4 linked regions of the Rhodopirellula baltica SH 1 genome follow. The protein of the gene in region 3 interacts with the protein of the main gene of each other region in a pairwise test. Links are inferred from orthologs where the notes say so. Each region holds a gene or a part of one and is shown on either strand. Other genes may lie near its edges. The genes, in order: dnaE, trhO, rplL and obgE.

The links.
Region 1: the proteins of rplL (region 3) and dnaE interact in binary tests that used the Escherichia coli proteins (3 or more experiments, as listed by UniProt). The link is inferred for Rhodopirellula baltica SH 1 from one-to-one orthologs.
Region 2: the proteins of rplL (region 3) and trhO interact in binary tests that used the Escherichia coli proteins (3 or more experiments, as listed by UniProt). The link is inferred for Rhodopirellula baltica SH 1 from one-to-one orthologs.
Region 4: the proteins of rplL (region 3) and obgE interact in binary tests that used the Escherichia coli proteins (3 or more experiments, as listed by UniProt). The link is inferred for Rhodopirellula baltica SH 1 from one-to-one orthologs.

What each region holds. Positions count from the first base shown.
Region 1 is NC_005027.1:1,605,336-1,613,928, forward strand. Bases 1,832-5,947 are described here. They hold dnaE (DNA polymerase III subunit alpha), read right to left. Parts: upstream 5,632-5,947; coding sequence 2,032-5,631; downstream 1,832-2,031. In the rest of the region: RB_RS06105 (GEVED domain-containing protein), read right to left, coding at 1-771; RB_RS06115 (Spy/CpxP family protein refolding chaperone), read left to right, coding at 1,229-1,765; RB_RS06130 (cytochrome-c peroxidase), read left to right, coding at 5,988-7,259; RB_RS06135 (hypothetical protein), read left to right, coding at 7,428-8,387; RB_RS06140 (hypothetical protein), read right to left, coding at 8,560-8,593. UniProt on the Escherichia coli protein: DNA polymerase III is a complex, multichain enzyme responsible for most of the replicative synthesis in bacteria. This DNA polymerase also exhibits 3' to 5' exonuclease activity. The alpha chain is the DNA polymerase catalytic subunit.
Region 2 is NC_005027.1:4,461,216-4,468,454, reverse strand. What follows is about bases 2,678-5,439. They hold trhO (oxygen-dependent tRNA uridine(34) hydroxylase TrhO), read left to right. Parts: upstream 2,678-3,453; coding sequence 3,454-4,425; downstream 4,426-5,439. Other genes in these bases: RB_RS17100 (M20/M25/M40 family metallo-hydrolase), read left to right, coding at 4,863-5,439; RB_RS17105 (hypothetical protein), read left to right, coding at 4,552-4,824; RB_RS17115 (c-type cytochrome domain-containing protein), read left to right, coding at 2,678-3,435. Also shown: guaA (glutamine-hydrolyzing GMP synthase), read right to left, coding at 1-1,120; more of RB_RS17115, read left to right, coding at 1,387-2,677; more of RB_RS17100, read left to right, coding at 5,440-6,068; RB_RS17095 (PP2C family protein-serine/threonine phosphatase), read left to right, coding at 6,335-7,239. UniProt on the Escherichia coli protein: Catalyzes oxygen-dependent 5-hydroxyuridine (ho5U) modification at position 34 in tRNAs, the first step in 5-carboxymethoxyuridine (cmo5U) biosynthesis.
Region 3 is NC_005027.1:6,920,636-6,928,033, reverse strand. What follows is about bases 2,920-5,840. They hold rplL (50S ribosomal protein L7/L12), read right to left. Parts: upstream 4,628-5,840; coding sequence 4,211-4,627; downstream 2,920-4,210. Other genes in these bases: rplA (50S ribosomal protein L1), read right to left, coding at 5,423-5,840; rplJ (50S ribosomal protein L10), read right to left, coding at 4,725-5,249; RB_RS26720 (sugar phosphate isomerase/epimerase family protein), read right to left, coding at 2,920-3,854. In the rest of the region: def (peptide deformylase), read left to right, coding at 1-47; fmt (methionyl-tRNA formyltransferase), read left to right, coding at 25-1,032; RB_RS26735 (hypothetical protein), read left to right, coding at 1,194-1,466; RB_RS26730 (ISAzo13 family transposase), read left to right, coding at 1,481-2,410; RB_RS28725 (DUF1589 domain-containing protein), read left to right, coding at 2,518-2,907; more of RB_RS26720, read right to left, coding at 2,910-2,919; more of rplA, read right to left, coding at 5,841-6,100; RB_RS26700 (glycosyltransferase family 2 protein), read left to right, coding at 6,708-7,398. UniProt on the Escherichia coli protein: The binding site for several of the GTPase factors involved in protein synthesis (IF-2, EF-Tu, EF-G and RF3). Is thus essential for accurate translation.
Region 4 is NC_005027.1:1,361,382-1,368,710, reverse strand. What follows is about bases 830-3,681. They hold obgE (GTPase ObgE), read right to left. Parts: upstream 2,942-3,681; coding sequence 1,718-2,941; downstream 830-1,717. Other genes in these bases: gap (type I glyceraldehyde-3-phosphate dehydrogenase), read right to left, coding at 3,132-3,681; RB_RS05195 (type III pantothenate kinase), read right to left, coding at 830-1,701. Also shown: RB_RS05205 (ribonuclease H family protein), read right to left, coding at 1-262; more of RB_RS05195, read right to left, coding at 814-829; more of gap, read right to left, coding at 3,682-4,160; RB_RS05180 (class I SAM-dependent methyltransferase), read left to right, coding at 4,309-5,271; RB_RS05175 (PEP-CTERM sorting domain-containing protein), read right to left, coding at 5,299-5,952; RB_RS05170 (response regulator transcription factor), read right to left, coding at 6,135-6,824; RB_RS05165 (TatD family hydrolase), read right to left, coding at 7,055-7,329. UniProt on the Escherichia coli protein: An essential GTPase which binds GTP, GDP and possibly (p)ppGpp with moderate affinity, with high nucleotide exchange rates and a fairly low GTP hydrolysis rate.

The sequences.
Region 1 (8,593 bases), 5.3 Mb from region 3 along the record:
CGTCAGCGAGATTGGGCTGCTGGCTACCGATTGTCCGATCGGCGTTGAGGATGGTCCGCTGACTTGGAAGCCATCGGCGACCGTGTCTCGGTTGAGGTTGCGCTGGGTGGCGTTGTAGTTCTGAAGTGCCAGCGTCAGATCGCGGACCGTCGCCGGACGACTTGGGTTGGAGTTCAGATTCAGACTGAGTGTTTTGTTCTCAGGATCCTGCGTGATGATCACAGGAGCGGTCGTCAGAGGACGCGACGTACCGGTCAGGGTGACGGTCGTTCCATTGCCGCTGACGCCAGCCGCGGAGGCGCGGAACTCGAGCAACACATTCCCGTTCGTGTTGAAGTCCGTCACGGCCGTCGCCGCTTCGAACCCACCGTCTTCACCGGCACGCGTCACGCTGATCGCTAGCGGGTTCTCCGCCGTGCCCAGCGTGCTCGGGTCGATCGACGAATCATCGTCAAAGCGGAACGTCAGCTCATTGGGCGAAACGTTCAGCAGTTCCAAACCGTTGACCGGACGAATCGTGCTGCTGTTATCGATCAGCTCCGAAGCGTTGGGCTGGATGGCAACCAACTCAGGACCAGCCAGCAATTGGCGAGCTTCGAGCGATTGCGACTGAAGGCGTCGTTCCAATTTGGCTCGTTGCGTTTTCCCGCGTCGCGAGTGACCTCCTAACAGGGAGGATCCGCTGCGGCGGCGACGATCATCACGCCGCTTAGCGGCAGATTCGTTGGCATTGTGCATGTTGGAAGAGTTGCCCGGGTTACCGATCGTCATCAGTGTTGGCCTCGTCGTGCCGCTCTTAGCAAACCAATTTGGAGCTGGTCAGCGGCGGAGCAGGATGCGGGGGAAGTAGCGAAAATGGATGCCAAAGTCAGAGAAAAAGCTCGTTTTTGGCAGTTGGGATAAGTTGCAGCGGCTGCGCAATTGGGGCTTGGCCGCGGGGGTCGAGTGTACTTGGGGTGCCTCGCAAAGCAACGAAAAACGCTGTTCTGACAGGGTTTATGTCGCTGCGTGACGGTCATGACGGTCATCCGGTTCAGATGACTTTCACCGGCGATTGGATGCAAAATGAGACCAGAAAGTTCCCGAGCCGAATCTGCAACCAATTCCGGCGTTCGAGATCGCAACTTCCGGTCGGGTTGTGACGGTTTTGCGGAACTTAATCACCCGCACGGGTTTGATGACGGTACATTCTTCACCATCGCCCCCTTCCTCTCCTGGAGATACTTGGATGAAACACTTGATTGCGTTGGCCTTGATTGCTTGTTTGGCTACCACTGCGTCCGCGGACGACAAACCCGAAGGAAAGAAAAAGCGGGCCGGAAATCGGGACGCCGGTGCATGGATGGCCGGGAACGTTGCCAAATTGCTCGAGAAGGTCGAATTGACCGACGAGCAGAAAGAGAAATGGAACGAAGCCAAGAAAAGCTTCACCTCACAAGTCAAGGATCTGCGGGAGGAAGGCCTGACCCCCGAACTGATGAAGAAGCGAAACGACGCTCAGAAAGAAGCTCGGGAAGCCGGTCTGGAGGGCAAGGAAATGGCCGCGAAACTGAACGAAGGCTTTAGTGAAGAAGAGCAGGCCTTGTTCAGCAAGCAACAAAAAGCAGTTCGCTCACTCCGCGCCTCGGTGGCGGGCATGCTGACCCCCGAACAGATGGAAGCGTTGCCAGAACAAGCCCGCAAGCAAATGTCCGCCGCTAAAGAACGCGGTGAGGGCAAAGGCAAGAAACAAGGAAAGGGCAAAGGCAAGAAGAAAGACGCCTGAGTCAGGCTGACCACACGATCAATTCTGACCACGCGGGCTGCTTTCGGCACGCGTGGTTTTTGTTTGGGAATTGGAAAGAGCCTCAGGGACTCAAGGCCACTGGGCCGCAAGTGAATGGCACTTACTTTACGGATTCGCCCTCCCCCTGGGAGGGTCGAGCGAAGCGAGGGGAGGGCTACACACCGGGTTTTAGGTTCGCCCTCCCCGGCCCGAAGCGGGCCGACCCTCCCTGAGGGAGGGTGAAGCAAGAGCCATTCGGCCGCAGGTCAACGTTTCGGTTTGCTCATCAGCAGTTTGTAGTGGCCGGTCCCGAGCAGATCGTCCAGGCGTTCGCGAAGCTGCGGCGTGATGTCGACTCGGAACTTGTCGGCTTTGAAGTGCACCGTCTCTCCTTCGCACAATTGCATTGCCAACAACAAATCTTTGTTGCCCGGGTAGCCGCGAACAATTTCGCGAACGTTGGACACCGTCTTTTCGTCGTGCTCGGCTTCGTCCAAACGGATCCGGATCCCGTGCGTGTAGCGTGAATCCAGTTCGTCCAGCGGCGTCAATTCGTCGATGATCAAGTTGATTTCATCGCCGCCTCCGCGACGGTCAACCTTGGCTTTGGCCAACACCACGGCATCGGGTTGAATTCGTTCACCACAAACCGCGAACCCCTTTGGCCAACAAATGCAGCGGACGCTGCCGGCCATGTCTTCCAAATCAAAGTTGGCGTACTTGCTGGGTGCACCCGGTTTTGGGTTTTTGGTGTGAGCGATTTTGATGCTGCTGATCATCCCACCCACGATGACCTCGTCGCGGTCTTTGCAATCCGCCATGGACTCGGTGGTGTGCGTGCGGAACGTCGCCAGCTTGTTTTCAAACTCGGCGAGCGGATGACTGTCCAGATAGAACCCGAGGACTTCCTTTTCAGCCAACAACTTTTCGCGATCGGGCCATTCTTCGATGTCGGGCAATGGAACCGCGGCGCTGGACTCGCCGTTGGAATCAGCGTCAACTTCTTCATCGAATGCATCGAAGAAGCTGGCTTGGCCGGTCTTCTTGTCAGCTTGAACCTTGGCTCCCGCTTGCATGGCACGTTCCAGCACGGACGCCAATTGGCTGCGTTTCGCGCCAAAGCAATCAAATGCGCCGGCCTTGATCAATGTTTCGATCGAACTGCGGTTACAGTCGTGCGGATCAACTCGTTCGCAGAAATCGAAGATGTCTTTGAATGGACCGTTCTTCTTGCGTTCCTCTTCGATACTGATTGCCGTGGATCCACCACAAGCTTTGATCGCCGACAGTGCAAACGGGATCTTGCCGTCCAGCACGCCGAAGTCAGCGTCGGATTGATTGACATTGGGAGGCAGAACCTCGATGTCCATCCGATCGCAATCTTCCATGTGCTCGACGAGCGCGTCCTTGCGTTTGAAGTTCCGCCCCGAGATGTCGCTGGACAGCAACGCTGCCATGAACTCCACGGGGTAGTGGGCTTTCAAATACGCCGTTTGGTACGCAACCAAAGCGTACGCGGTCGAGTGCGATTTGTTGAAACCGTAACCGGCAAACTTGACGATCAGGTTCCAAATATCCTCGGCGTCCTTTTCCGCCAAACCGTTCTTGATCGAACCGGCGATGAAAACATCGTGGTTGGCATCGATCAGTGCCTGCTTTTTTTTACTAATTGCCTTAATACACGTGTACGCTTTGGCCAGCGGCACGTCACCGAGGCGGTTGAGAATCCGCATCACCTGCTCTTGGTAGACCATGATCGAGTTGGTCTCTTCCAAGATCTCTTTCAAGACCGGGTGCTTGTACTCCGGTTGCTGCCGCCCGTGCTTGATGTTGACGTAGTCATCGACCATCCCGCCCTCGAGCGGACCGGGACGATACAACGCCGCCGTCGCGATGATGTCGTTGAACGTGTCGGGCTTCATCCGCTGAAGCAAATCGCGAATACCGCCGGACTCAAGCTGAAAGACACCCTTGGTTTCGCCGCGTTGCAGCAAGGCGTAGGAAGGTTTGTCATCCAGCGGAAACTTCAGTGGATCGATGGTGGTGCCGGTCGTTTGCTCGACCAACTTCACCGTTCGTGAAAGGATCGTCAGGTTGCGAAGACCAAGAAAGTCCATCTTCAGCAAACCGGACGCTTCCACGTCGACCATCGCCCACTGCGTGATCACATCCTGCTTTCCGGGGACGCGGCCAAGCGGCACGTATTCGGTCAACGGTTTGTCGGCGATCACAACGGCGGCGGCGTGTGTACCGACGTTGCGAGCCAAGCCTTCGATCTTCATCGCCAGATCGAGCAGCTCGCGGATTTCCGGGTCGCCGTCGTAGATCATCTTCAGGTCGGCGCTCTTCTCGAGCGACTTCGCGATGGTGATCTTCAGCTCATCGGGCACCAATTCCGTGATTTGATTGACACGCGATAGCGGAATGCCAAGTGCGCGACCGGTGTCCTTGATCGCGGCCTTTGCCGCAAGCGTTCCAAACGTCCCGATCTGGCAGACCATCTCGCTGCCGTAACGTTCTTTCACATAGTCGATGACCTCGATCCGACGTTCTTTTTCGAAGTCGATATCGATATCGGGTGGCTCGGTTCGCGATTCATCGAGGAATCGTTCAAACAGCAAGTCATATCGCAGCGGACAAACGTGCGACATGTAAAGCGCATAACACACGATCGCCCCGACCCCGGAACCCCGAGCCGTGGCGCTGATACCGATGTCACGAGCGTGGTTGACGAAATCCCAAACGATCAGGAAGTACGTTGGGTAACCGAGCTTCTCGATCACGTCCAATTCGCGGTCCAGACGAGCCATCACTTCGTCGGATAGCTTCCCATCGATGATTCGCTCGTCGTCGCCTTCGTATCGCTCCATCAATCCCTGCTCGCAAAGCTTCCGCAGGTAATCCAGCGGCGTCAGCTCGTCGGGGCAGGGGAAGCTCGGGAAGAAGTACTTGTTGAACTCCAGCTGAATGTCGACCGTGTCGGCGATCTCTTGGCTGCGACCGACCGCGTCTTCCAATCCCGGGAACTTCTCGTACATCTGTTGCGGACTGCGAAGAAAGAACTGATCGTTCTCCATCTTCATCCGCGTGTTGTCGGTTCGGAATCGACCGGTGTTGATGCACAACATGATGTCTTGTGCTTCCGCGTCCTCTTGATTGACGTAGTGGCAATCGCTTGTCGCAACCAACGGCAATCCCATCTTGTTGGCGATGTCGACGGCACCTTCGAGCTGGGTTCGCTGGATGTCGACGTCGTTGTTCATGATCTCGATGAAGTAACGATCGCCGAAGACCTTGTGGAACCAACCCGCAATCTTCTTGGCTTCTTCTTCGTGCTCTTTGGTTTGAATCCCTTTCAGAATCGCGCGGCTGAATTCGCTGCTGACGCATCCGGACAAGCACACGATGCCTTCGTTGTACTTCTCAAGAATTTCTTTATCGATTCGCGGCTTGAAGTAAAAACCTTCGAGCGACGCGGCCGACGCCAGCTTGATCAGGTTCTTGAACCCGGTTCGGTTCTGAGCCAACAGTGTCAGGTGATAGCTCGCCGCTTTGCTGCTGCTTGCTCCGCCCTTGTCGAATCGACTTCCCGGAGCGATGTAAGCTTCGTATCCGATGATCGGATTGATGCCAGCGTCTTTTGCCTTGCGATAGAACTCGAGCGCGCCGTGCAGGTTGCCGTGGTCGGTCAGTGCCAGCGCATTCATTCCATGATCAACGGCTCGCTTGACCAATTTTCCAATGTCACCGGCTCCATCGAGCAGGCTGTAGTGGCTGTGACAGTGGAGGTGAACAAACGGTTTGGTTTCGGGAATTTCCGTCGCCGCTTCAATGTTCATTTCGGGAGCGATGATCGTATCCGACATTCAGCAAAATCCTTTTCGAGGGTGCGCGTCAGCCAACGTTTGTACCCGCTGAGCCAGCCGAGAGAAACTCGCATTTGGCGATTGCAAATTTCTGCCCCGTTTGCCAGCGTTTTGGCCACCGATTGTCGCGATTTTGCAAACTTGATGACGCATGCCATCCGCCAGCCAATCACCCCATTCCGCGGCGGGGCAGGGCGGTGTGGTGGTCATTCCACATGCAACGACCCGCGAAAAAGGCTGGTGGAAATGCTAAACTCGCGGGATCAAAGTTGCTTCCCATAGAAAACGCCACGATGCCAATCATCACGAACACGCATTTCGTAAGGTCTGTTTCGCGAACGGAGCGGGGCAGGGCGGTGTGCTTGCTTCTCGCTGTTTGTTGGTCGGGTTGGTTGCTCACATGCGGCGCGGTTGGTCTCGCGGCGGAGCCGCTCGCGAGCAAGTCGAATGTGGCGGGGCAGGGCGGTGCAGCAGAAACGCGTGCGCTGAATCTGCCGGACAAGCCGTTTAACTACAGCGACATTGATTGGCCGGAACACTTTCAGTCCGCAGTGGAACGCTTTGACAACACTCCGCCGGACAATCCGCTGACCGATCATGGTGCGACGCTTGGACGCGTGTTGTTCTACGACAAATCGCTATCGGCCAACGGAACGGTTTCGTGTGCCTCCTGTCACAAGCAAGAATTGTCATTCACCGATGACGAACCGCTGAGCGTTGGCTTTGACGGGAAGAAGGTTGCTCGCAATTCGATGAGTCTCGTGAACGCTCGTTTCTATCAACGAGGTCGCTTCTTTTGGGACGAGCGTGCTCGCACGTTGGAACAACAAGTCTTGATGCCGATCGAAAACCCGATCGAGATGGGGCATGATCTGGACAAGTTGATTCCACAGTTAGCGTCGGACCCAATCTACCCGCCTCTGTTCATCAACGCGTTTGGGTCGTCGGATGTCACGGTCGATCGAGTCGCCAAAGCGTTGGCACAATTTGTTCGCTCGATCGTTTCCTTTCAATCGAAGTATGACATTGGTTTGGCGAAATCCGGTTCATATCGCAGACCGTTCCCAAACTTCACCGAACAAGAGAACTTGGGAAAGGACGTTTTCCTTCGTCGAGCCAATTGTGCGTCTTGTCACATGAGCAACGCGTTGCCTTTCAACCCCCATCGTCCTGACGAACCGTACGATTCGTCGAAGCGACCGCCTCGACAAACAGCGTTCTTCACCATGACGACTCCAGCCGTCAACGGCGTCGATGCGGACACGGACGAGGTTGACTTGGGTGTGGGTGCGATCAGCAGTGCCGAAATGGATCGCGGGCGCTTCAAGTCTCCGTCGCTTCGCAACGTTGAACTGACCGGACCGTTCATGCACGACGGACGATTCCATACGCTGGACCAAGTCGTCGAGCATTACAACTGGAGCATCAAGCCGCACCCGAACTTGGACGGACGACTGAAGAACTTTTCCGCCAATGGGATGGGGTTGCCCGAAGTGCCCAAGGTGGCTCTGGTCGCGTTCCTGAAAACGCTGACCGATCGCACGATTCTGACGGACGAAAAGTGGAGCGATCCATTCGTGCGGACTGGCTCGGACGATCCTCCGGGGCATTCCGCGACGGCCGAATAGCGTCAGCGCATTCTGGGGCCGTCCTCGTATCGACCACGTTGTGTGTTGCAAGGATTCCACTTCGTGTGGCGTTTTTACAACGTTGCAAGTGGTGCGTGGCGGCGATCCGGCGGATCTGTTTTTCGTAAGTCGCTCGTTGGCAGTGACTTGCGATGAAAACACTGGTGAGTGTGGCCTGACGGCGCGGCGTCTGCAATTCGGTATCGGTTCGACCGCGGCGGTCTTCCGACTTGTTACCAGTGTCTCTGCATGCACGTTGTTCAGCTAACCGAACTTGCTTCCGTCCTGGCCTATCATGGGCCAGCGATGCTGTTGCAGCGCCGACCGATTTCGCCTGAAGCGATTGCGCAGTACTGGTCTGCATCGAGAAATCGGTTGGACTTGTGGCATCAAGTCATGGCGAGATTCAATCGCGTCAAATCAACCGGTGACTTCTACCGCATGCGATGCTGGTGGACGGACCACATGGGTGTGCTGGAAGAAATTCTGGCCAGCGAAGTGCTGACACGCGTGGTCGCCGCGATTGGCGACGGCATCGATCGGCGAAATGGAACGGACGAATGTTCGCCAATCACGCAAGCGATCCATTTGTCACACTTGGAAGCACGCAACCGAGTCCAGTGGGCGATTCTGGATCGTCGCGGATGCAGCGTGACCGACGCGGTTCGGCTGAATCGATTGCGACGCGTCACCGAGCGATGGATCGATGTCTTGGTCGGCAGCATCTCTGCCTACGATGCTGAATTAACGCGGTTCGGAATGGATCTCACCCGGACCCGGTCACACGCGACCGCCGCGAGAGAATGCAGCACGACGCCATCGCACGAAACAGTCGCTTGGCTGACTCGCGCCGCGATGACGGAAGGCTTCCAAAAGCATGTGGCTAAGCAAGCGTCCTTGCCGGCAGCGAATCAAGGTGTCGCTGACAGCGTCATGATGATGATGCGAGCGGACCTCTTCGACAGCATCGGGACGCTGAAGTCTTTGTGGATGCACCGCATCGAAAGCAAAGTCGACCAAACCGATCAGATGATCTCAGAGTTCTTGCGGCCTGACGTGAATGAGTCAACAACCGTCAACGCATACGAACAACTGCACGCAACCGCACTGGCCCAATGGTTCCGCTAGACAGGCAACTTGAGAGTTCTTCTTGCCAAGTCCACTGGAACGGGCCACACCAAACATAAGTGTGCATGTCCTAGGCCGCCGCACGCCGACAATCGGCATGCAAGCGAGAATTCGAGTCTCTGCCTGCATTTCATGCGTTCGTCCTGTGACTGAAAGCCACCGCTCTTCGCTGTCATGACATTTCCCGGTCAGAGATTGGCAGCGAC
Region 2 (7,239 bases), 2.5 Mb from region 3 along the record:
CCAATTCTTCAGGAAGTCCGCCGACATTGTGGTGCAGCTTGATCGTGGCGGCGGGGCCGTCTTTGTCAGCACCGCTTTCGATCACGTCGGGATAGAGCGTGCCTTGTGCCAGGAAGTGAGCGTCTTCGATTTTGGCGGCTTCGTCTTTGAAGCATTCAATGAAGGCGTGGCCGATGCGGCGACGTTTCTCTTGCGGTTCATCGATCCCCGCCAAGTCTGCCAGGAATCGGTCTTCGGCTTCGACGATGTGCAGGTCGGTCTTGAAGTGGTTGCTGAACTCTTCCAAAACGATTTGTTGTTCGTTTTTTCGTAGCAGTCCATTGTCGACCAAGATGCAAGACAGCTGCGGGCCGATGGCTTTGTAAAGCAACGCGGCAACGACCGACGAGTCGACTCCGCCGGACAGGCCGCAAATGACACGTTTGTTACCGACTTGTTTGCGAATCGATTCAATCGCGGCATCGGCGAAGTCGCCTAACTTCCAACTGCCGTCGCAACCGCAAACGTCAATCACAAAGTTGCGAAGGATTTGGCCGCCGTGTGGTGTGTGCGTGACTTCCGGGTGGAACTGCATTCCAAAGACCGGACGTTCGTTGTGACGAATGGCGGCGTAGGGGCATGTCGATGTCTTGGCCATCGCGGTGAACTGATCGGCGATCTGTGACACTTGGTCGCCGTGGCTCATCCAGACCTGTTCCGATTCTTGCATGCCGCGGAAGATCGAATCGCGATCGGTGAACTCACACATCGCCCGGCCATATTCACGGCTGGGTGTGTTGTCGACTTTACCACCGAGCGCTTGGCAGGCGAGCTGCATCCCGTAGCAAATCCCGAGGACGGGGATCCCCAGATCGAACAATCCTTCGTCGCACTTCGGGGCACCTTCTTCGTAAACGCTGTTTGGGCCGCCCGAAAGGATGATGCCTTTTGGGGCCAGTTCCGCAATGCGTTCGGCCGAGATGTCGTGGCGAACAATTTGGCAATAAACGTTTTGTTCGCGAACGCGGCGGGCGATCAGTTGCGCGTATTGCGATCCAAAATCGAGCACCAGGATGCGTTGGTCGGTCAGCCAAGTGGTTTCAGCGATGGCGGGCGAGGTGGTGTTCGCAGAAGAGGTCATCGTGTTCTTGCCGGATATTGCGGGAAAGGCCAATGCGGCAGTGTAAAAGAGCAGGGGGGAAACGGGGAAGGGCCAAGGGAGTCGGGAGCGATGATCGAGTACGAAGATTGCGGCGGAGCAGGGCAGGGGAGGCCCGGATGGCGAGGGCAGGGTGATGCCGGTTGCAGGCATTCAACGTGGCGATGACCGCGCAACGAGTGAGTCTTTTTCGGGAAGAACTGCGTTTGTGGTCTATGATGGAGTGATTGGCAGATACTCGAACAAAGATGTTGGTGACGATGATTCAGGTCGTTTCAAAGGGGATTTCGATCGTTTCAAAACGGAACGTTCGCCGCCCGGCCCGTCGCATTTTCGCGGCGGCGATGTTGCTTGCTGGGACGGCACCGGTGACCTTTCCCGGTGGAATCGCTCCGGCCGCTGGACAAGAAACCGCTCCGCGATCGGTCGCCAAACCGCTGGATGCGAGATCGCGAACGATTGTTCAGTCGGTCGATATGCAGGTGAAGCGAGCCGGTGCCGCGTATGCCGGTGGCGACTACGAGACGTCCGGTGATGCTCTTCGCAAAGCGATCAAGCAGATCGAAGTGGCCGGCAACGCCGAGTCGTCTGACCTGCACGATGCATTGCTGCCGATGATGCGCCGAATCGTCAACGCTCGAGCGATGCTGGAGCTGGAAGGCGTCACGCTGCCACCATTCCGAATTCCGGAACGGCCCAAGGCAACGGCAGAGCCAATGGCCGAGGCATCGGGCTCGGATCCTTCAAGCCGGTCCGCCACTGATGGGGTCAGTTTCGTCTCGGAGGTTGCACCGATCTTGGTCGACAAGTGCGGCGGTTGTCACATTCGCGGCAGCAAAGGTGGGTTCGCGATGCCAACGTTTGCCAAGTTGATGGAAGGGCCCCCCGAGGGAGTCGTGATTTTTCCTGGTGACGTGATCGCCAGTCGATTGATCGAAACGATCGAAACCGGCGACATGCCTCGCGGAGGAGGAAAAGTCAGTAAGGAGCAATTGGACAAATTGAAGCAATGGGTGACAGAAGGAGCCAAGTTTGACGGCCCCGATCCCACCGCGATGCTGACCAGCCTGAAGAGCGGCGGGGAGCCTCCCGTCACGCCCGCAACGCCAGAGCCCGCTCAGCCCGCAATGGTCGGGAAGCCAACCGGCAATGAAACCGTATCGTTCTCGAAGGACGTCGCACCGCTGTTGGTTAAAAACTGCACCGGTTGCCACTTGGACGCGATGCAGACCCGTGGCGGTTTGCGGATGGACACCCTTGCTCAAATGCTTCGCGGCGGTGACAGCGGATCGGTGATGAAGCCCGGTGACGGAGAAGCAAGCTTGCTAGTTCAGAAACTTCGCGGGAGTGCTGGCGATCGAATGCCTGCCGGTGGGCGTCCTCCTCTTTCTGACAGTGATATTCAGTTGATTTCAACGTGGATCAGCGAAGGTGCCAAAGTGGACGAAGCTCTTGTGCAAACTCCAATGAAGGTCGTCACTGCTCAGGCTTGGTTGTCCGCGGCGGCTTCCTCCGAGGTCAGTCAGCGGCGTGCGGAAATTGCCGAAGATGAATTCCGGTTGGCGGGTGCCGATGTCAATCGCATGCAAAATCACCAGAGCGATCACTTCGCGGTTTGGGGGGAAGTTTCGCCGGCAACGCTCGAAACGGTTGCAGAGTCCGCGGAAGCCGCACTGCAGCAGGCTCGTAAGTTCCTGCCCCAGGCGGATGGCTCGCCGGAGGATTTCTTCCATGGCAAAGCTTCGATCTATGTTTTGCCGAAGCGGTATGACTACAGCGAGTTTGCGAAAATGGTCGAAGGTAGGAACGTTCCTGCCGAATGGCAGTCTCACTGGAAGTACGACGGTATCCGCGCGTATGTCGCGGTCGTCGCATCGGAACGAGCGAGCGAAGAGGAAATCGCCGAGCGGGTCGTGGCTCCGGTTGCCAGTCTGGCTGTGGTCAGCCGCGGCGAAGGCGTGCCCCGATGGTTTGCTCAAGGACTTGGGACCGCAATATCGGGTGGCGAATCCAAACGCGATCGAAATGAGAATATGCGACGGCAGGCCGAGTTGGTCACCGCGGTGGGGAGCTTGAAGTCGGGCAAGGATTTCCTCAACGGAAAGCTGCCGCCGGAGCGAGCCGACCGGATGGCCGTCGCGATCGCGGAGTCCTTGTTGTCCAGACAGAATCGCCGGGGCTTCGACGCCGTGTTGCGAAACCTGCAATCGGGGCAGCCGTTTCCGCAGGCATTTCAGGCGGGGATGAACATGACACCGATTGCCTACGTGGATGCTTGGCTGCAATGGGTCAAATGAATTGGTAAGTTTTCGGTCATGACCGAATCACACGCTTCTTCCGTACCCGCCGAATTGCCCGCCGAATCGCCTGCCGAGGCTGGTGCCGCTGATTTGCCGGTGGCCGTCGCGGCACTGTATTGCTTCACTCCATTGCCACAGTTTGAATCGCTGCGAGAGCCGTTCCGCCAGCGAATGTCAGATGATGGCATTCGGGGATCGTTGTTGCTGGCCGGCGAAGGCATCAATGGAACGATCGCGGGACCTCGAGAGTTGATGGAACCGTTTATCGACTGGCTCCGGTCGATGGAGCTTGATGACCAAGCCACTCCTTTTCGCGGAATGGATGTCAAATGGTCGTACTGCGAAGAGATCCCGTTTCGCAAAACCAAAGTTCGGCTGAAGCGTGAGATCGTAACGATGGGCGTGTCGAGCATTGATCCGCTGCGATCGGTTGGCACCTACATCGAGCCCCAGGATTGGAACGCTTTGGTCGATGATCCGGATGTCACGCTGATCGATACCCGAAACGACTACGAGATCGAGATTGGCACGTTCGAGGGTGCCATCAACCCTCATACGGAATCCTTTCGAGAATTCCCCAAGTTTGTCGAAGAAAACTTGGACCCGCAGAAGCACCCCAAAGTTGCGATGTTTTGTACGGGGGGGATCCGGTGTGAAAAGTCGACCGCGTATCTGAAGGAACGCGGATTCGAAGAGGTGTACCACCTGCGCGGCGGGATTCTGAATTATTTGGAAAAGATGCCCGAAGAGGATTCTCGTTGGCAGGGCGAATGTTTTGTGTTCGACAATCGTGTCGCGGTCGATCACCAATTGCAGGCTGGGGCGTATGAGTTGTGTCACGGATGTGGATGGCCGTTGACCCCGGAAATGAAGCAGCATTCCGATTACGAACGTGGCGTGGCTTGTTCGCGTTGTGCCGCGGAAGTGACCTACGAACAGCGAAAACGTCGACGGATGCGTCAACAACAGCTCGACCAGGGCGTATAATCAGTCGGCTGATCCGGCTCCACGATCCCGCTCATCGGTTGGCAGGTGCATTGGGTTTGGTCGCCGAAGGTGAAATCCGCCGGTGAATCGGCTCTTCTCATTTCTCTTGATTCTTGTGAGTTCATTTTGTCGCGTTCACTCATTGGCTCGATTGCCGCTTTGGTTTTTGCCGTTCCCGCTTCGGCTCACCCAGGGCATGGCAGCACAGAAGGTTTGACTCACTACGCCACGGAACCCGCTCACGTTGTTCCAATGTTGGCCTCGTTTGCCGCCAGCGGATTGCTGTTGGCCGTTGGGTGGTTCGCAATGGGACGTTTAAACCAGTCGCAAACTGGCACCGCAGCACAGCCAATTCGTGTGGAAGATCAGTCGCCTCGCCGTGCCAATCGCACGCGATGAGCCAGTCCGAAGCGATAAATGATGGCGGGAAGGGTGCTATGTCTTGGGCTGCGATCGATGAGTCCGCTGCCTTGGATCGCTTTCTCGAGCTAACGCGGATTCCTGGTAAGAGTGGCGACGAAGCCGCAATTTCGGCCGCGATTGAGAAAATGCTGGTGGATGCGGGAGTGGATCCGGATTGGATTCAATCCGATGACGCTGGCACCAAGACTCGTTTGGATGGCAACGCGGGCAATTTGATTGTCACGTTGCCAGGCGACGATTCGTTGCCGCGGACGTTGCTTTCCGCTCATATGGATACGGTTCCGATCTGTGTTGGTTGCAATCCACAGCTTCGAGACGATGACCAATTGGGCCGAATTGTCGTGGCCGATGGGCCGACCGGCTTGGGTGCCGATGACCGCAGCGGTTGCGCGGTGATTCTCAGTGCGATCGTCGAGCGACTATCACGGCAGGCAAAGAACCCTGATTTGAAACTGGCTCCTGCCGCAGTCACATTCCTGATTCAGGAAGAGGTCGGGTTGGAGGGGGCTCGTCATTTGGACGTGTCCAAAGTCGGCCATGTTGATCGAGCATTCAATTTTGATGGCGGAGCACTCGATAAAATCCGTCATGGAGCGATCGGTGGCGAACGAGTGCAGGTGACCATTCACGGCCACGCTGCTCATGCCGGCGTGGCTCCCGAGAAAGGCGTCAGTGCGATTGTGATTGCATCCGAAGCGATCAGCAGTCTGCATCGCAACGGTTGGCTGGGACTGGTTGAAAAGGACGGGCGTCGCGGAACCGCGAACGTGGGGGTTTTTCAGGGTGGCGACGCGACGAACGTGATCACGCCAGAAGTACAGCTACGGGCGGAGGCTCGCAGTCACGATGCCGAGTTTCGGGCCGAAATCGTGTCTCAGATGCGAACGGCGATCGAAAATGCGGTTCAGTCGGTCAAGGACGTTCAGGGCCGAACAGGCAGCTTTGAATTCACCAGCCGAGTCGATTATGAAGCGTTTCGATTAGCGGAGGATCATCCGTCAGTTCTGGCGGCAACGGAATTGATTTCGCAATTGGGGCGCTCTCCACAGTGTGAAGTCGCCAATGGCGGTTTGGACGCGAATTGGTTGATGCTGCACGGAATCGAAGCGGTCACATTGGGGTGTGGTCAGGCGTCCATTCATACGGTCGACGAGTACCTGATGGTCGACGAGTTCTTGGACGCGTGTCGATTGGCTGCGGAGTTGATCGCCCCTGCCTGAGCGGCGTGCATCGGAACGGTCGGGAAACGAGTGTCAGCTCATTACTTGGTCGGTTTTGTGGATCCAGCGATCCGCGTGACGCCCAATCGAAGGCGAAGCTCATCAAAATCGTGGCGTCAGAGCCTTCAATACACTAGGTTCAACGCACGTGGCGACTTACAATTTGCCAAGTAGTCTGTAAGAGGCGTGTAAGTTCGTCGGTTGAATGTGTTCTCGGTCACAAGTTCTCGGTCACAAATCGTTTGTCAGGTTCATGGCGCCCCGGAGTGAAGTTCGCTGAGCAGACCCATGTCGGGATGCGACGTGCGAACAATCAAGATTCATCGGCGGTTTTAATCGCTGAGTCCGCCGAACGTCTGAACCAACGCGGCCACCTGTTCGTTGTCGCCGACGGAATGGGAGCCCACGCGGCCGGTGAGTTGGCGTCGCAGATTGCCAGTGAACGCATTTCGATGCACTACTATCAATCGCGGGAAGAGGCTCCTGAGCACGCGATTTCCGAGGCCGTGCATCTGGCCAATGCCGCGATTTACGAGCGCGGACAGAGCAATCCCGAGTTCCTGAACATGGGGACGACCGCCAGTTCGCTGGTTCTGGTCAATGGTGCCGCCTATGTGGCACACGTCGGAGATTCGCGAGTTTATCGACTTCGGCAGGGCGTGCTTGAGCAATTGACGTTTGATCACTCGCTGGTTTGGGAAATGCAAGCCAGCGGCAAAGTTCACAGCGACAGTGTCTTCAGTAAGTCAATTCCCAAAAACGTGATCACTCGGTCGCTAGGGCCTTCGCCAGAAGTGTTGGTGGATCTGGAGGGGCCGTTTGACCTTGAAGTTGGCGACCGCTTCATGGTTTGCAGTGATGGGCTGACTGGGCAAATCGAAGACGACGAGCTCGCAGTTCTGCTGGATTCGCTCGATGTCGATAAAGCGGCACGGGTGATGATCGACCTGGCCAATTTACGGGGCGGTCCGGACAATATCACGTTGATCGTGGTTGAAGTCGATGATGAGCATCTGACTCAGAATGACGGTGCGCCGCGGAAAGCCCGTTCTCTGGGAGCGGATGAGGTTTCCTCTCGGGCGCTCATTGGAACCACCGCATTTTGTTGGACGGGAGCAGTCGGTTTTGGTTTGGCGGCCGCTCTGGTCAGCCCGCGGTTTGTGGGCTCGGC
Region 3 (7,398 bases):
CCGAATGGGAAGCCATGTACACCGGTGGAACCACGTCGAATGGCTGATTCCCTGCGATACGTCTTGATGGGCACCGGTCCATTTGCCGTGCCATCGTTCGAAGCGATCCGGCAACAAATGGATTCGACCGGCGATCAAATCGCTCGCGTGTTCGTGCGCCCTTTGCCGCCCGTCAAAAGCCGCGGCGGGCCGCCACCTCAACCCGTTCGGGAGTGGGCCGAATCACACGGCCTTCCGGTGGATGCTCCCGCCAGCATCAATGATCCCGAGACCATCGCGAGCCTTACCGAACTGAATGCGGACCTGTTGGTCGTTTGCGACTACGGTCAAATCCTCAAACCCGATGCCCTTCAATCAGCACGCTTGGGCGGGATCAACTTGCATGGCTCTCTGCTTCCCGCCTACCGCGGTGCCGCACCTGTCCAACGCGCGCTCCTGTCTGGTGATCGCGAGACGGGTGTGTCCGTCATCCACATGACCCCGCGGCTCGACGGCGGTCCAATCGTGGCCTCGCGCACCACACCGATTCGCGACGACGAAACCTCCGGAGAATTGGAAGTTCGCTTGTCAGAGATCGGAGTCGATGCCACGCGGGAAGCCATCGGATTGCTGCGAACCATCGAGTCACTCGACTCGCATGGCCCTCTGGGCGAACCGCAAGATCCTGCCAAGGTTTCCAAGGCTCCGCGACTATCAAAAGCTGAGGCTCAGATTGACTGGTCAGCAACGGGCCGCGAAATCGATTGCCTAGTCCGAGGCATGCAGCCATGGCCAGTCGCGTTCACACACACAGTTGTGAACGAAAACAAACCGCCGCTCCGTGTCGCGATACGCGGTGTCCGCACGGAAACCTACGCCGCCGACGCGAGCAACATCGGCCGAGTGATGGAGCACGAGGGGTTGGCCATCGGATGTGGTGACGGACAAGTCGTCATCGAACGACTGCAACCCGCTGGCAAGAAAGAGATGTCCGGGCTCGATTTCAAACGCGGCCACCGACTGACCGCCGGCCAACAACTCATCGCCCCGTAGGCCATGTTGCACATGGCAACCAAGCCGATGCTTTGGAGGGACGTTCGATTTACAACTTGCGGAACCGCTTTGCTAGCATTGCATTCGGCTGAAATCGCCTGCTCGTTACAATGGGGTTATCGAATGGACTGAAAGGATCTTTGACTTTGAAGGAGTGTGTCATGACACTTGCAATGGAACACCACTTCGACCAAACGGTCGAATCCCAGATGCGAAACTTTTTTCGGACTCTCGGCGAGAAGGATCGTCGACGCTACGCAGCGATCGAAGCCAGGAAGCTTCCTTTCGGAGGCATCCGCTACATCGCCAAAGTACTTGGCTGCTGTGAGAACACGATCGCAAGTGGCATCAAAGAGCTGGAGAGCCTTGCTGATGGTGATCCCCTGGAAGGACGCCAGCGAGTCGAAGGAGGTGGCCGCCCAAAAAAGAACTGAGCTGTCCGTCACTCATGAATGAGTTGCGGGCAGTGATCCAAGACAATACTGCCGGTAGTCCCACCGTGCCTGGCTTGAAGTGGACGCATCTGTCGGTCGCTGAGATTGTCAGAGAATTGTTCCAGCGAGGAATCAAGGTTGCAAACGAAGTGGTTTCTCGTTTGCTCGGCGAGATGGGGTTCAAGACTCGCCAGCAGGTGAAATCAAAAACCAAGGCGCCAAGTCGCGACCGTGACGAGCAGTTTGAAAAGATCGAGAAGTCCATCGAGGACTACAAAAACACGGGAGATCCTGTGTTTAGTATTGATAGCAAACGAAAGGAATCGCTGGGTGAAGTCCACCGTAGCGGCGACGTGATTGCCAATCAGGCAGCGGAAGTTCTCGACCATGATCTACCAGCTTACAGTGATGGCGAAGTCACACCGCATGGGATCTACGACGTGCAAGAAAACACGGGGCACGTGACAGTGACCACAGGTAGCGACACCGGTGAATTCGCGGTGGCATCGTTTCAAAGGTACTGGGAAGAAGTTGGTTCGGTCCAGCACGCCTCGGCCAAGCGAATTCTCCTCTTGTGTGATTGTGGTGGCAGCAACAGCTACCGTTCAAACACGCTCAAGCACCATCTTCAGGAACTGTCCAATGAACTCGGGTTGCCGATTCAGGTGGCCCACTATCCGGTTCATTGCTCGAAATACAATCCGATTGAACGGCGAGAGTTTAGCCACGTCGAACGAGCGTTTTCAGGCCGAATTTTTTCAACAGCCTCGGACGTAGCAGAGGCTGCTGAATCAACATCCACCCAGACCGGGTTGAACGTCACCACAGCAGAACTCCCCGAATTCCAGCCTGTTCGCAAGAGCGGGAAAAGAGTGCCGAAACCACCGAACGTGGAATACGACAAAGATCTCCCCGACTACAACTACACGTTCAACCCACAGTAGTTGAATACGCAAGTTGTAAATCGAACGTCCCAACAAAGCGAGGCGTCCAAACGACATGCCGTCGCGAGAACAAATTTGCTCGGCGGAGAACAATCGCCAGGTGGATCATGAAACCTGTAGCTCGATGGCCCCCACCGAGTCACGCGAGTTTTTTGCGAGATCCGAATTGCAAAGTGCAAATTAACAAATGCAAATTGCAAATTGCTTTCGCTTCAGAAACTGTCGCGACCTCACCGACCAGCAATTGCCAGTTTGCAATGCCCAGTTTGCAATTTGCATTTCTCCCTCGTAGGCCATGTTGCACATGGCAACCAAGCCGATGCTTTGGAACAAAGCGAGGCGTGATTCGTATGCCATCGCAAGCACAGCATTCACCGGCACGCAACCATCGCCAGGTGGAACCTGGCCTACGCCTGTGGCCCTTTCCTACTTCCCCCAACCACGAAAAAAACCCGACGCGGTGCGCCGGGTTTTTCCATTCAAATTGTTGGGAATGAAATCAGGCCTTGGCCAATTCTTCGCGAACGCGTTCGAGCAATTTCTTGCTGGCTTTGATGCCTTCGGCTTCGCTGAGACCGCCACCCTCGTATTCGATCCCGACATAGCCGTTGTAACCAAAGTCGGTGACAATCTTCATCATCTTGAAGTAGTCGGTGTTCTTCTCGTTGCCATCCTCGTCAAAGTCATGCGTCTTTGCACTGACGGCTTTCGCATAAGGCATCAACGCTTGCACGCCGTGGTAACGATCAAACTCGTCCGCATTCTTCCCACGTGAGATGAAGAAGTTGCCAAAGTCAGGCAACGTGCCACAGTTATCCATCCCAACACGCTCCATCACAACAGCCAACCAAGCACCGTTGCTGCTCAGTCCACCGTGGTTTTCGACGATGACATTGATGTCTTGCTTGGCGGCATACTCGCTGAGTTGGCTGAGCCCGTCCGCGGCGTACTCGATTTGCTCGAGATACGATCCACCACTGGCCGCGTTGACACGGATCGAGTGACAACCAAGGAACTTTGCGGCGTCGACCCACTGGTGATGGTTTTCGACCGCCTTCGCGCGAGCCTCTTTGTTTGGATCACCCAAACGGCCTTCGCCGTCAACCATGATGAGCAAGCTCTTCACGCCGTTGTCGCTGCAACGCCCCTTCAAATCCGTCAAATACTTCTCGTCGCGAGCTTTGTCCTTGAAGAATTGATTGACGTACTCAATCGCGTCGATCCCAAACTGTTCCTTCGCAACCTTTGGGAAGTCCAAGTTGGTAATGCCAACGGAGTCATCACGCAGGGTTCGGTGCAGCGACCATTCCGCCAACGAGATTTTGAAAGGAGCGTGATCGTGGTCATGCCCTTCGTGGGCATGAGCCAGCATGCGTGAACCAGCGATTCCGGCAACGGCTGTGGTGGCGGCAAGCGACTGCAAAAAATGACGACGTGGCAACATGGTGGGCTGTTCCTGACGGTTCAGAGGTGGGGCGTGAAAATCATGATGGGGTGAATCAATGGCGGTCACGCCGAGCGACGACAACCACCGGAACAGTGGCGCAGCATCGAAAGGCAGACCGGACCTCCAGTCTAGCTGAAGCGAGATGGACCGTGCTGCAAATCAATTGATTTCAATCGCACAATGCGGCCAACGAAGACGGCCGAATGGGCTAACGAAGCACTGACCGATGTGGAATCGAATCAGACGCGGAACAACAGCTGTCCGCGCAGCAAAATGACCGCGAACTCAAAGATTTGAATTCGCGATCATTGACTGATTTGACCGATTTCCGAACGAACCAATCCGGCTTCGAACTACTTGAGTTCGACCGAGCCGCCAGCTTCTTCGATTTCGGCTTTGACCTTTTCTGCGTCTTCTTTCGAGACGGCTTCTTTCAGGGTTGCTGGGCAACCTTCGACCATCTTCTTGGCGTCCATCAACGATGCGCCAGTGATGTTCTTGACGACCTTGACGACGTTCAGCTTCTTTTCGCCGAAACCGGTCAAGACGACGTCGAATTCGGTTTGCTCGACCTCAGCAGCGCCACCACCGTCACCGGCAGGACCAGCCATCATCACAGCACCACCGCCGGCGGCTGGCTCGATGCCATGCTCATCCTTGAGGTAGTCGCTCAATTCTTTGGCTTGCTTCAGGGTCATGTTGGCGATCTTGTCGCCCAGTTCTTTTGCTTCGGCGCTGTATTCTGCGACAGCGGTTGCTTCATCGGACATAGTCAAACTACCTCAAAAACGAAAAAGGTGATTCGGAAATGGTTCAGGGAAAATGCCGGGGCAAGGACAAAGGCTCCGGCAGGTTGAGCGGAGACGATTATTCGTCGCCTTCGCCCTTGGACTTGATCTGACTGTTGAGTGTCTTGCCAGGACCAAGCATTGCAGCACTGAGTGTTGCACCTGGGCCGAGGATTTGACCAACCAACATAGAAATCTGTTCTTCACGACTGGGCCATTTACTGACCGCTTTGACGCCTTCTGGATCGAGCTTTTCACCGTCCAGAACGCCGCCCGTGGTGACAAACTGTTCGAACTTCTCTTTGTCCTTGTCCAGCCGGACGGCTTCCTTTACCAGACTGACGAAGTCGCTTGAGCCCCAGAGCACGGCGACTTGCCCATTCGTTCCTTCGAACGCGGGGAAGAGAGACGTGCCTTCAGTGGCGCGTCGGGCGAGTGAGTTTTTGACAACCATCATCTGGATGTCTTTTTGGCCCAGTTCGCCACGCAGCTCGTTGGTTGTGTTTGCATCCATTCCGGTGCAGTTAACCAACACGGCATCCTCCACGCCTTCAAGCCGACGCTTGAGATCGCGAGTCACCAGTTCTTTGACGTATTTACTCATCGGATTTTTTCACTCGAAAGAGCCAAACCTTGGCCGCAGTTGGATGTGATCGTTTGGGGTTGGACCAAAAAACATTGATCCACCAACATCAATCTGAAAACCAACGCTTTCGGCCATGATGCTGGTTGATCGGGACGGCCTGACGATCGAAATCATCCGGCCAACCCGTGCAGCTAGGTAGCAACGCGAACACTAGGGGTCATCGTTGCACAGATCGCCACGCCTTTGATGTACGTGCCTTTAATGGACTGTGGCTTCATCGCCGAAATGAAATCGACGAACGACGCGATGTTTTCTTCGAGCTTGTTAGCTTCGAAGCTCATCTTGCCGACCATCGCGTGGACGTTGCCACCCTTGTCGTTTCGGAACTCAACCTTACCGGCCTTGTATTCGCTGACGACTTTACCGACGTCAGGTGTCACAGTTCCAGCACGAGGGCTTGGCATCAAACCACGTGGACCGAGAACTCGGCCCAAAGGTCCAACCAATCCCATCATGTCGGGGGCGGCAATACAGACATCGAAGTCTGTCCAGCCATCTTTGATCTTTTTGGCCAAGTCTTCTTGGCCGACTTCATCCGCACCGGCTTCTTCAGCCGCTTTGGCAGCGTCGCCTTTAGCGAACACGATCACACGCTGTGTCTTGCCAATGCCGTGCGGCAGGACGAGCGAGCCACGGATGATTTGATCAGCCTGGTTTGGATCCACGCCCAAACGCATGTGAACTTCGACCGTTTGGTCGAACTTCGTGGCGTCGTATGTTTTCAATACCTCGACGGCCTTGCCCAATGGAAGCATTTCCTTGGGCTGTTTTTCGAGGGCGGCACGATACCGCTTGGATTTCTTTCCCATTTAGTCACGACTCATTTGTGTCGGGTGGTATGGCGATTCCACGCTGGCCCGAACTCTTTGTTACCAGCCAACTGATACAATCGGCTGAAAGAACGCCCGGCGGCAGAATCTCCCACTTGTTAAACGACCGAACCCAGAAAAAGACTGGGACGCAATCGAAGCGGGGGAGTTTGGCGAAGGCCAGCAGCAGCGTCAACCTCAACTAGCCCAAGCGATTCGGATTTTTTTCTTGGTTTTTTGAAGTGAGGCCTTCACCGGGGCACATCGGTTGCAATCGTGGGATTGTGCAGGAAAAACTGTCACAATCGCCGGCAAATCGAAATGAGTCGCAAAGACGGCGGGGCAAAGTCACCTGTCAACCTGCACTCCGAGAGCCGCCGATCGACATGCGGCCGATCATGCATCGGCTTTCCAAGAGAGAATCCTGCCATGGCGGAACACGACAGTCCCGCAACATTTTGAAGTGGAAGGCTTCGGTCGATTGGCCTTGGCGATCTGCCAGCCAGGTGCTTTTCAAACCAACTCCGCAAGCGACCTAAACGCGAACAAAAATACGCCGTGCCAGCAACTCGCTGGGCACGTGTGAGAATCGAAAGAGAAACGAACCATGAAACCTTGGCTGACCGCACTCCCTGTCTACAACGAAGCTCAATACGTCGACGAAGTCCTTGAGAACGTGCTGAAGTTCACCGATCAAGTGTTGGTCGTTGATGACGGCAGCACAGACGGAACCCAAGAACGCTTGGACGCTTGGGCCAGCCGCTTGCCAGACTCCGTTTCAGTCGTGCATCACCCTGAAAACCGGGGCTACGGCGCCGCATTGCAAACCGTATTCTCCTACGCGATCGAAAATAACTTCGAAGGCGTCGTGACACTGGACTGCGACGGACAACATCAACCCTGCGGAATTCCAGAGTTCATTGCAGCCGGCCGACACGCGGACATTGTTTCCGGAAGCCGTTACCTGAAGGAATTCGAAGGCGACGACGCTCCGCCGCAGGAAAGAATGTTTATCAATCGCCGGATCACGTCGGACATCAACCGCCGACTCGGTTTTTCGCTGACGGATGCGTTTTGTGGCTTCAAAGCCTACCGGACCGAAGCACTGCGTGAGCTGAAGATCACTGACGACGGCTATGCGATGCCGCTCCAATTGTGGGTGGAAGCTGCGGCGGCGGGACTTCACGTCACTGAATTGCCAGTGCCACTGATCTACCTGGACCTCGAACGATCGTTTGGCGGATCTCTGGATCACGCCGAAACTCGGCTGAACTACTACAACCAAGTCTTGGACGACG
Region 4 (7,329 bases), 5.6 Mb from region 3 along the record:
TTGCTTCGAGGCCTCGTACCGCCGCCAGCAATGACAAACGGTTCAAGTCGCCAAATTCTTGATCGTCCGCTTCCATCACGGGTTTGCCATCCGATGTCTCGATCACAAATTGCCATCGACCATCGGTCAGCGACGTGCTGTGAGCGGACACGACCAGCAAAAACGAAGCGCGAGGTTTCGCGGGTGGTGGGTTGAAATCGGGGTCGCCGAATTCGGACGTCATCGACGCGAATTCTTCGAGGGATTGCAAAGGATCCATCATGGTTGGGTTCGCCAGTGTGTTCGACGTGCTTTCAATACGTGATTGCGATCAATCTGGCGGCGGCCCCTTGGGTCTCGCCCGGATCCTTGGACGAGAGGGCCGCCGCATCGCAGTTCACGCATCGATTGCTAGGGAGGGGAAAGCAATGAGACGCGATCCATCGGTGCCAGTCTTCAGCGGTGCACGTGTTGGCTATCGATTGTTGCTGCGATTTCAGCTTGCCAAAACTTCGTTGCGACCGCCTGTCGACAAGGATTGCTTTCGTCCTCGTCGGCCATGCCGGAAAAGCTTTCCTGCTCAAAAAGGTTTGCGCGAACTACCAGGCGATCGTGCAACCGTTGAAGCCTGAATAACCGGCAAGCTTTGGCTTGGAAGCCGCCAGGGTTCGGCTCATAGAATGCGATCACGTGGTCCCAAACGAAGGACCCAATCGCCTGTTAGCGAAACGAGAACCGCTATGTCCATCAAAGATTGGAGCCCGAAATGCGATTAGCAGGGGACTTGCCCGAAGACCCTCATTAGGGGGCTCTCAACGGCAGTAGCTCTGTCACTTATTCGTGCAGCATCAAATCCAACAGTGCTTGCGCGACCAAATGAGGTTCTTCCACCGCGTCGCATTCCGCTGGCAAGGCATCGACCAAACATCCCGCATCGCCACCGGTTACGACCAAAGTTGCCGCACCGCCGTAGATACGAAGCAGTCGTTCAACGGCCCCCGCGACCGACGCGAGAACGCCCAGTCGCATCGCGGCGACCGTGTCTCGGCCTGGTCCCTCCGGCATCTCTCGACACCGGTGGGATGCCCAATCGAGTTTGGGTAACGCATCCGTCCCGGCCGCGAGTGCCGCGGTCTGCATTTCCAAACCAGGCAAGATCGCTCCGCCGCGAAACACTCCCTCGGCGGAAACAAAATCGACCGTCACCGTGGTTCCGGCATCGACCACAATCAACGGTGCCGCGTGACGCCGGAATGCAGCTTCCGCTCCGAGCAATCGATCGATCCCGACTCGTTCGGGGAAGTTCACATCGATTGGCATCGAAACGTCTTCATGCGTCACGAATCGCACGCGAATGCACTGGAAGAATGCTTCGTCGAGAGCAAACACCAACGGTTCCGCCGAACCACGATTCACACTCGCGACCCGAACGTCATAGCAAACGGATTCACATTCTCGCGATTCACAAGCCGCAACCTTCTCCGCCAGCGTTTGCAAGTGCTCGATGCACTTGGTGATCCACTCTGGATCACGCAGTGAAATCGATCGCAACTGTGGACCTCGCGTCCTTGCTGGCTGCGCCGCTTCGACAGCGGTCGATGCTTGAGTGACAACCTTGATCGCGGTGTTGCCAACATCGATGCCGACTCGCACCATCACGACATCGCAAGGCGATTCATCGTGGAGCGGTTGCTCATTCGCGGGGGACTGCTCGTCTGCCATGTTCCTGCCGACTGCTTCAAGACGAACGATCGCGGCGTTCGCCAGGCACGACTTTGCCAGTGTCGGACAACGTAGCGGCACCCTGGATATCTTGTGCCTGCACCTCATCCGACAAGCCACCCGTTGCGGCAGCCTTGTGAGGTGGAAGGCGACGTTCTTTTTTGGGTGTCACGGGAGCGTCGTCTTGGCGAATCAAAGTTGGAGTGATGCCCGCTTCGATCATTTCCTCGCGACGCTTGGCGACTCGAGTCATGATTTCGCCAACCAGTTCTTTCAGTCCCACATCCGTTGCGGCACTGATCGAACGCAGATCACGAGCGTGGTTGGCCGGGTGCTCGTCAAAATAAGCTTGCAATTGCTCACGGACTTCTCCATCCGGGTCCAATTCACACTTGGTCATCACCACCAATTCATCGCGATCAGCGAGCGACTCGTCGTAATGCTGCAACTCTTCGCGGATCGCGACATAGTTTTGGATCGGATCGCTGCCGTCGACCGGAGTTGGCTCGATCAGGTGAACCAGCAATCCGGCGCGTTCAACATGACGCAGGAACTCGTGTCCCAGCCCGATGCCTTCACTGGCCCCTTCGATCAACCCGGGAATGTCAGCCAGGATGAACGATCGCTCGATGTCGACGTCGACAATTCCGAGGTTGGGATACTTCGTCGTGAACGGATAATCGGCGATTTCGGGTCGAGCACTGCTGATCCGCGAAAGCAGAGTGCTTTTGCCAGCGTTTGGTTTTCCGATCAGCCCCACATCGGCGATCGATTTCAATTCCATGATCACGTGCCGCGTTTCACCGGGCTGGCCCAATTCGCGTTCTCGTGGTGCCTGGTTCTGCGGCGTCTTGAACCGAGCGTTCCCGTGACCGCCTTTGCCTCCGCGGCAAATCACAAACTCTTCTCCGACCTGAGTCAGGTCTTTGATGACGAAGCCGTCTTTCGCGTCGATGATGCTCGTCCCGCAAGGAACAAACAGACGCATTTCGCGGCCCTTTCTGCCGTGACGAAGAGCCCCCATGCCGAAGCCACCCTTTTCAGCTCGGAAGAACTTTCGGGTCGCGAATTGGGCCAACGAGTTCACGCCCAGGCGAGCTTCCAAAACGATGCTCGCACCCCGGCCGCCATCGCCCCCATCGGGACCGCCCTTGGGAACGTACTTTTCCTTGCGAAAGCTCATGCAGCCATCGCCGCCCTTGCCGGCTTGGAACTCAATTTCAACGCGATCAAAGAACATGGGATGCAGAGTGGAAAGGACCACAGTGGCACAGGGCCACAGGCGGGGAGCGGAATCAAAGGTTGAGTATGGCCATGAGTAAGATCAAACGCAAACGGGGTGTGATGACCGAATCACCACACCCCGCGCTTGAATTGGAATTCAGAACTTTTGCTCTGATGAGCTGTGGTCCTGAGGCTCTTTCACACTCTTAGAGCATCTTTCCGAGCTTGCTGCACAAGTCAGCGGTACGGCTCGAGTAGCCCCATTCGTTGTCGTACCACGACACGACCTTGGCCATCTTGCCCTTGTCGCCGAGGACTTGGGTGAAGTCAGCTGCGAAGATGCTGCTGTGTGGGTCGTGAACGATGTCGCTGCTGACGATTGGATCGACAGCGTAGAACAGAATGCCCTTCATTGGACCTTCTGCAGCGGTCTGGATCGCCAAGTTGATGTCTTCCTTGGTGACTTCCTTGCTCAGGTTGACGGTCAAGTCGACAACGCTACCCGTTGGCACTGGAACTCGCATGGCGATCCCGGTCAACTTGCCTTGCAATTCAGGAATCACCAAACCGACAGCTTTGGCAGCACCGGTGCTGGTTGGGATGATGTTCTGAGCAGCACCACGTGCACGGTACAAGTCAGCGTGAGGCTGATCCTGAACGTTTTGGTCGTTGGTGTATGCGTGAACGGTGGTCATCAAGCCTGATTCGATTCCGAACGAATCGTTCAGGACCTTGGCGACGGGAGCCAAGCAGTTGGTCGTGCAAGAAGCGTTGCTGACGCAGTTCAAATCGGCTGAAAGCTTGTCGTCGTTGACGCCTAACACGCAGGTCAGGTCAGCGCCGTCTTTGGCTGGTGCGGACAACACAACCTTCTTTGCACCAGCGGCCAAGTGGCTGTCGTAGCCAGGTTTGTCGGCGGTAGAACGTGCGGTGAAGAAGCCGGTTGACTCGATGGCGATGTCAACGTTGTGGTCTTTCCAAGGCAAGTTGCGTGGGTCACGCTCAGCCAAGGCGACGATCTTCTTGCCGTTAACGGTCAACGAAGTGTTGTCGTACTCGACAGTGCCGTCGAAACGTCCGTGAATGCTGTCATACTTCAGCAACATGGCCAAAGTGCGGTTGTCGGTCAAATCGTTGATCGCGACCACTTCGAACTCGTCGCTTCGCTCCATCAGGTTGCGAAAAGTCAAACGTCCGATTCGGCCAAAGCCGTTGATTGCTACTTTAATAGCCACTGATTTCGTATTCCTGTCTCGTGGAACAAAGATGGAGAGAAGCGGCGGGCGAAACAGTCACCCAGTCCGCTGCGGGCGCGGATTATAAGATCGCGAGTCCATTTTGAAACAGCCCCCGAACCATTCCACTGACATCGAACCAGCCACGATGACCGATCCTCGGCCCGAAAAAATCGCTTCACCAGCCGAGTCCTCGCATCCCGATCGACGGGAATCATCCACCCGAATCGAACAATCCCAATGGCGACGCCCAGCAGGTGTCGCACCAGGAACATGGCGATACGTCCAACAAGGGTCCATCGCCAACCACTACGATGCTTTTGTGGCGGAAACGCCGCTCTGTGCGTTGGACCAGACGTTCTTGCGTCAGGTGTTTGAATCTATCGATTCCGGCCGGCAGACAGCGGAATCTACCGAGGGGGAGGTTGGTCGGGCCGACCAAAAAGTTTTTTCTGATCGAGACAATTGGGTGCTCGATTTGGGATGCGGAACGGGCCGAGCCGCCACTGAGTTATCGCGACTTGGCCGCGTCGTGCTTGCAATCGACTTGTCTCAGTCCATGCTGAACCACGTGGTCGAGCGAGCGAGATCCGCCAGTGCCGAATCTCAGGGCAATCAAACAGGATCGATCGTTCCACTCCGAGCCAACTTGGTCCAGCTCGATTGCTTGGCCGACAATTCAGCCGCGGGAGCGGTGTGCCTGTTCAGCACTTTGGGCATGATCCAAGGCAGAGAGAATCGCCGGAAGGTTCTCCGACACGCTTCACGCATTGTCAGACCAGGAGGCAAGCTCCTCCTGCACGTCCACAACCGCTACGCATCGCTGGCTCAATCTGGCGGAAAACGGCTGCTCGCCAAAAGCTTGCTGAAATCGATCATCAGCCGCGACCACGAATTCGGCGACGCAACCTACGCCTACCGAGGACTCCCGGACATGTTCCTGCATCGCTATTCGCGCCGAGAACTCATCGCAGACTTAAAAAGCAGCGGCTGGCAAATCAACCACATCCACCGCTTGTCACTCGACGGATCCAAAACAATAAAAGAAAGTGCCGCCAACAAACTGCGGATCGAAGGTGGCTATTTGGTGGAGGCGAACAATGGCAACTAGTGTCAAGCGTTCGTTAACGCAACGTTACTAAGCAACCACGCCATCAATTCGCTTGCGTCGTACGCGGCGAATAACCCCGAAGCCTAAGCCAGCCCCCAGAAACGCCAAGGAAGTCGGCTCAGGCACCGCAACGACCTCCAATGTGATGTTGTCAAATTGGTGCCCGGGAGTCTGACTCCATGACACAGAAGACAGTGCGTTTAAGGTTGTGAAAGATATCGTTCCAAACTGGTTGTCAGTTACTGACACCGTCTCTGTTTCCACAACAGTGCCTCCAGCGGCAAGCTGCCCAACAAACGTCAAAGAGAAAGGACTTGTCTGCCCATCGGTCAGTTTTCCAATGTCTATTGATGTCAAACTAAACTCCGCAGCACTGGCTTCGGTCAGGGTGACGGTGGAACCGGGATTATCGGAGAACACGGCAAAACCTGACCCCGTTATGTAGTTCCCATTCCCTGGTTGATAGTAGGACAATGCACCGAAATTTGGTGGATTGTCTGGGTTCGTCAGATTAAAACCGTTCTCGCTGTAAGAGGTACCAATCTCGATCTGTGAACTACCGGAGTTGTCAGCCTGAACGTCGTCGAAATCAATTACGATCGTAACAGCGGCGTTAGAGCTACCAGCAAAAAAGCCCACAGCACAAAGGGCAGCCAAGTAGATCTTTGAAATCTGAAACATAACTAGCACACTAAAATAACACAGAGACGTGACCACCCGGTCGATGAAGCGTCAGCATTTGTTTACCAAACCGTCTCCAAGAGCGTACACAAACTGTCGGGGGAGTGTCGTACTGCTCCAAGTTTTTTGGATTTTTCTACTTTTTCGTGACACTCAAAACGCCGTTTTGCTTTAAAGCCCACCTACTCCTCCCGGAACCGGTAGCCAATCCCGCGGACGGTTTCCACTAAATCGGCGTGTGCGTTCATTTTTTTGCGGAGGGCTCGGACGTGGACGTCGATGGTTCGCTCCAGCACCATGGTGTCTTCGCCCAGGGCCGCATCGACCAGTTCGCTTCGGTCGAAGGCTCGTCCGGGCTGGCGGATCAGAGTATCGAGCAGCCGGAATTCACTTTTGGTTAGCTTGACCGCTTCCCCCTCGATCGTCGCGACGAAACGCCTGCGATCGACCGTCACGCCGCATCGCGAGATCGCGTCCGCATCGTCCATGCTGGGTTCGCGACGACGCAGCAAGGCCTTGATTCGCTGGAGCAGCACCTTGTAGCTCTCCACTGGTTTGACGACGTAATCGTCCGCTCCGACTGCGAACCCAACCACCTGGTCAGACTCTTCACCCAACGCACTGAGCATCAAAATCAGCGTGTCCTTGGTCGTCGCATCGGATCGCAATTGCTTGCAGACCTCCACACCGCTCAAGACTGGCAGATCGACGTCCAGCACCACCACGTCGGGCAAGTACAACTTGGCCTGATTGAGAGCCTCCCGTCCATCGGCAGCTCGATAGACCTCGTAGCCGGCTCGTTTCAGCTGGTACTCCAGCGTTTCCACCAACGGCCGGTAATCTTCAACGATGAGAACTTTGGTTTTTGACATTCGTCCGCATGCTGCGTTTTGAGAGGAGATTCATATCTTCCGATCTGCGTGTAGTTTCGTGGAAGATGTGAAGTTTGGCACCACCCACAAACCGCCGTTTCGTTGAAGGTTTGATGAAGATCTGATTCGGGAATCCAGAGTCGATGGATTCGGCACACAAAATCAGATCCCAGCGGCCTCTTCGGGGCATCTTACCGAACCCTGATCTTATCGAACCCAGCACGCTGAATTCACGACAGCTTAAAAAATCGCCTCGCATTGGCGGTCGTTGCCTCCGCCAAGGTCGAGGTTGGCACATTCCGAACATCCGCCAAGCAACGCAGAATGTGTTGCACCCGGGCGGGCTCATTTGGCCGTTTTCCTCGCAGCGGTTCGGGCGACAAGTACGGCGAATCCGTCTCGATCAACAATCGGTCTTCCGGAACTCGCTTGGCGACCTCGCGAAGATCGTCGCTCTTTTTGAACGTGACCATCCCAGCGAAGCTGATCATCAATCCCATCTCCA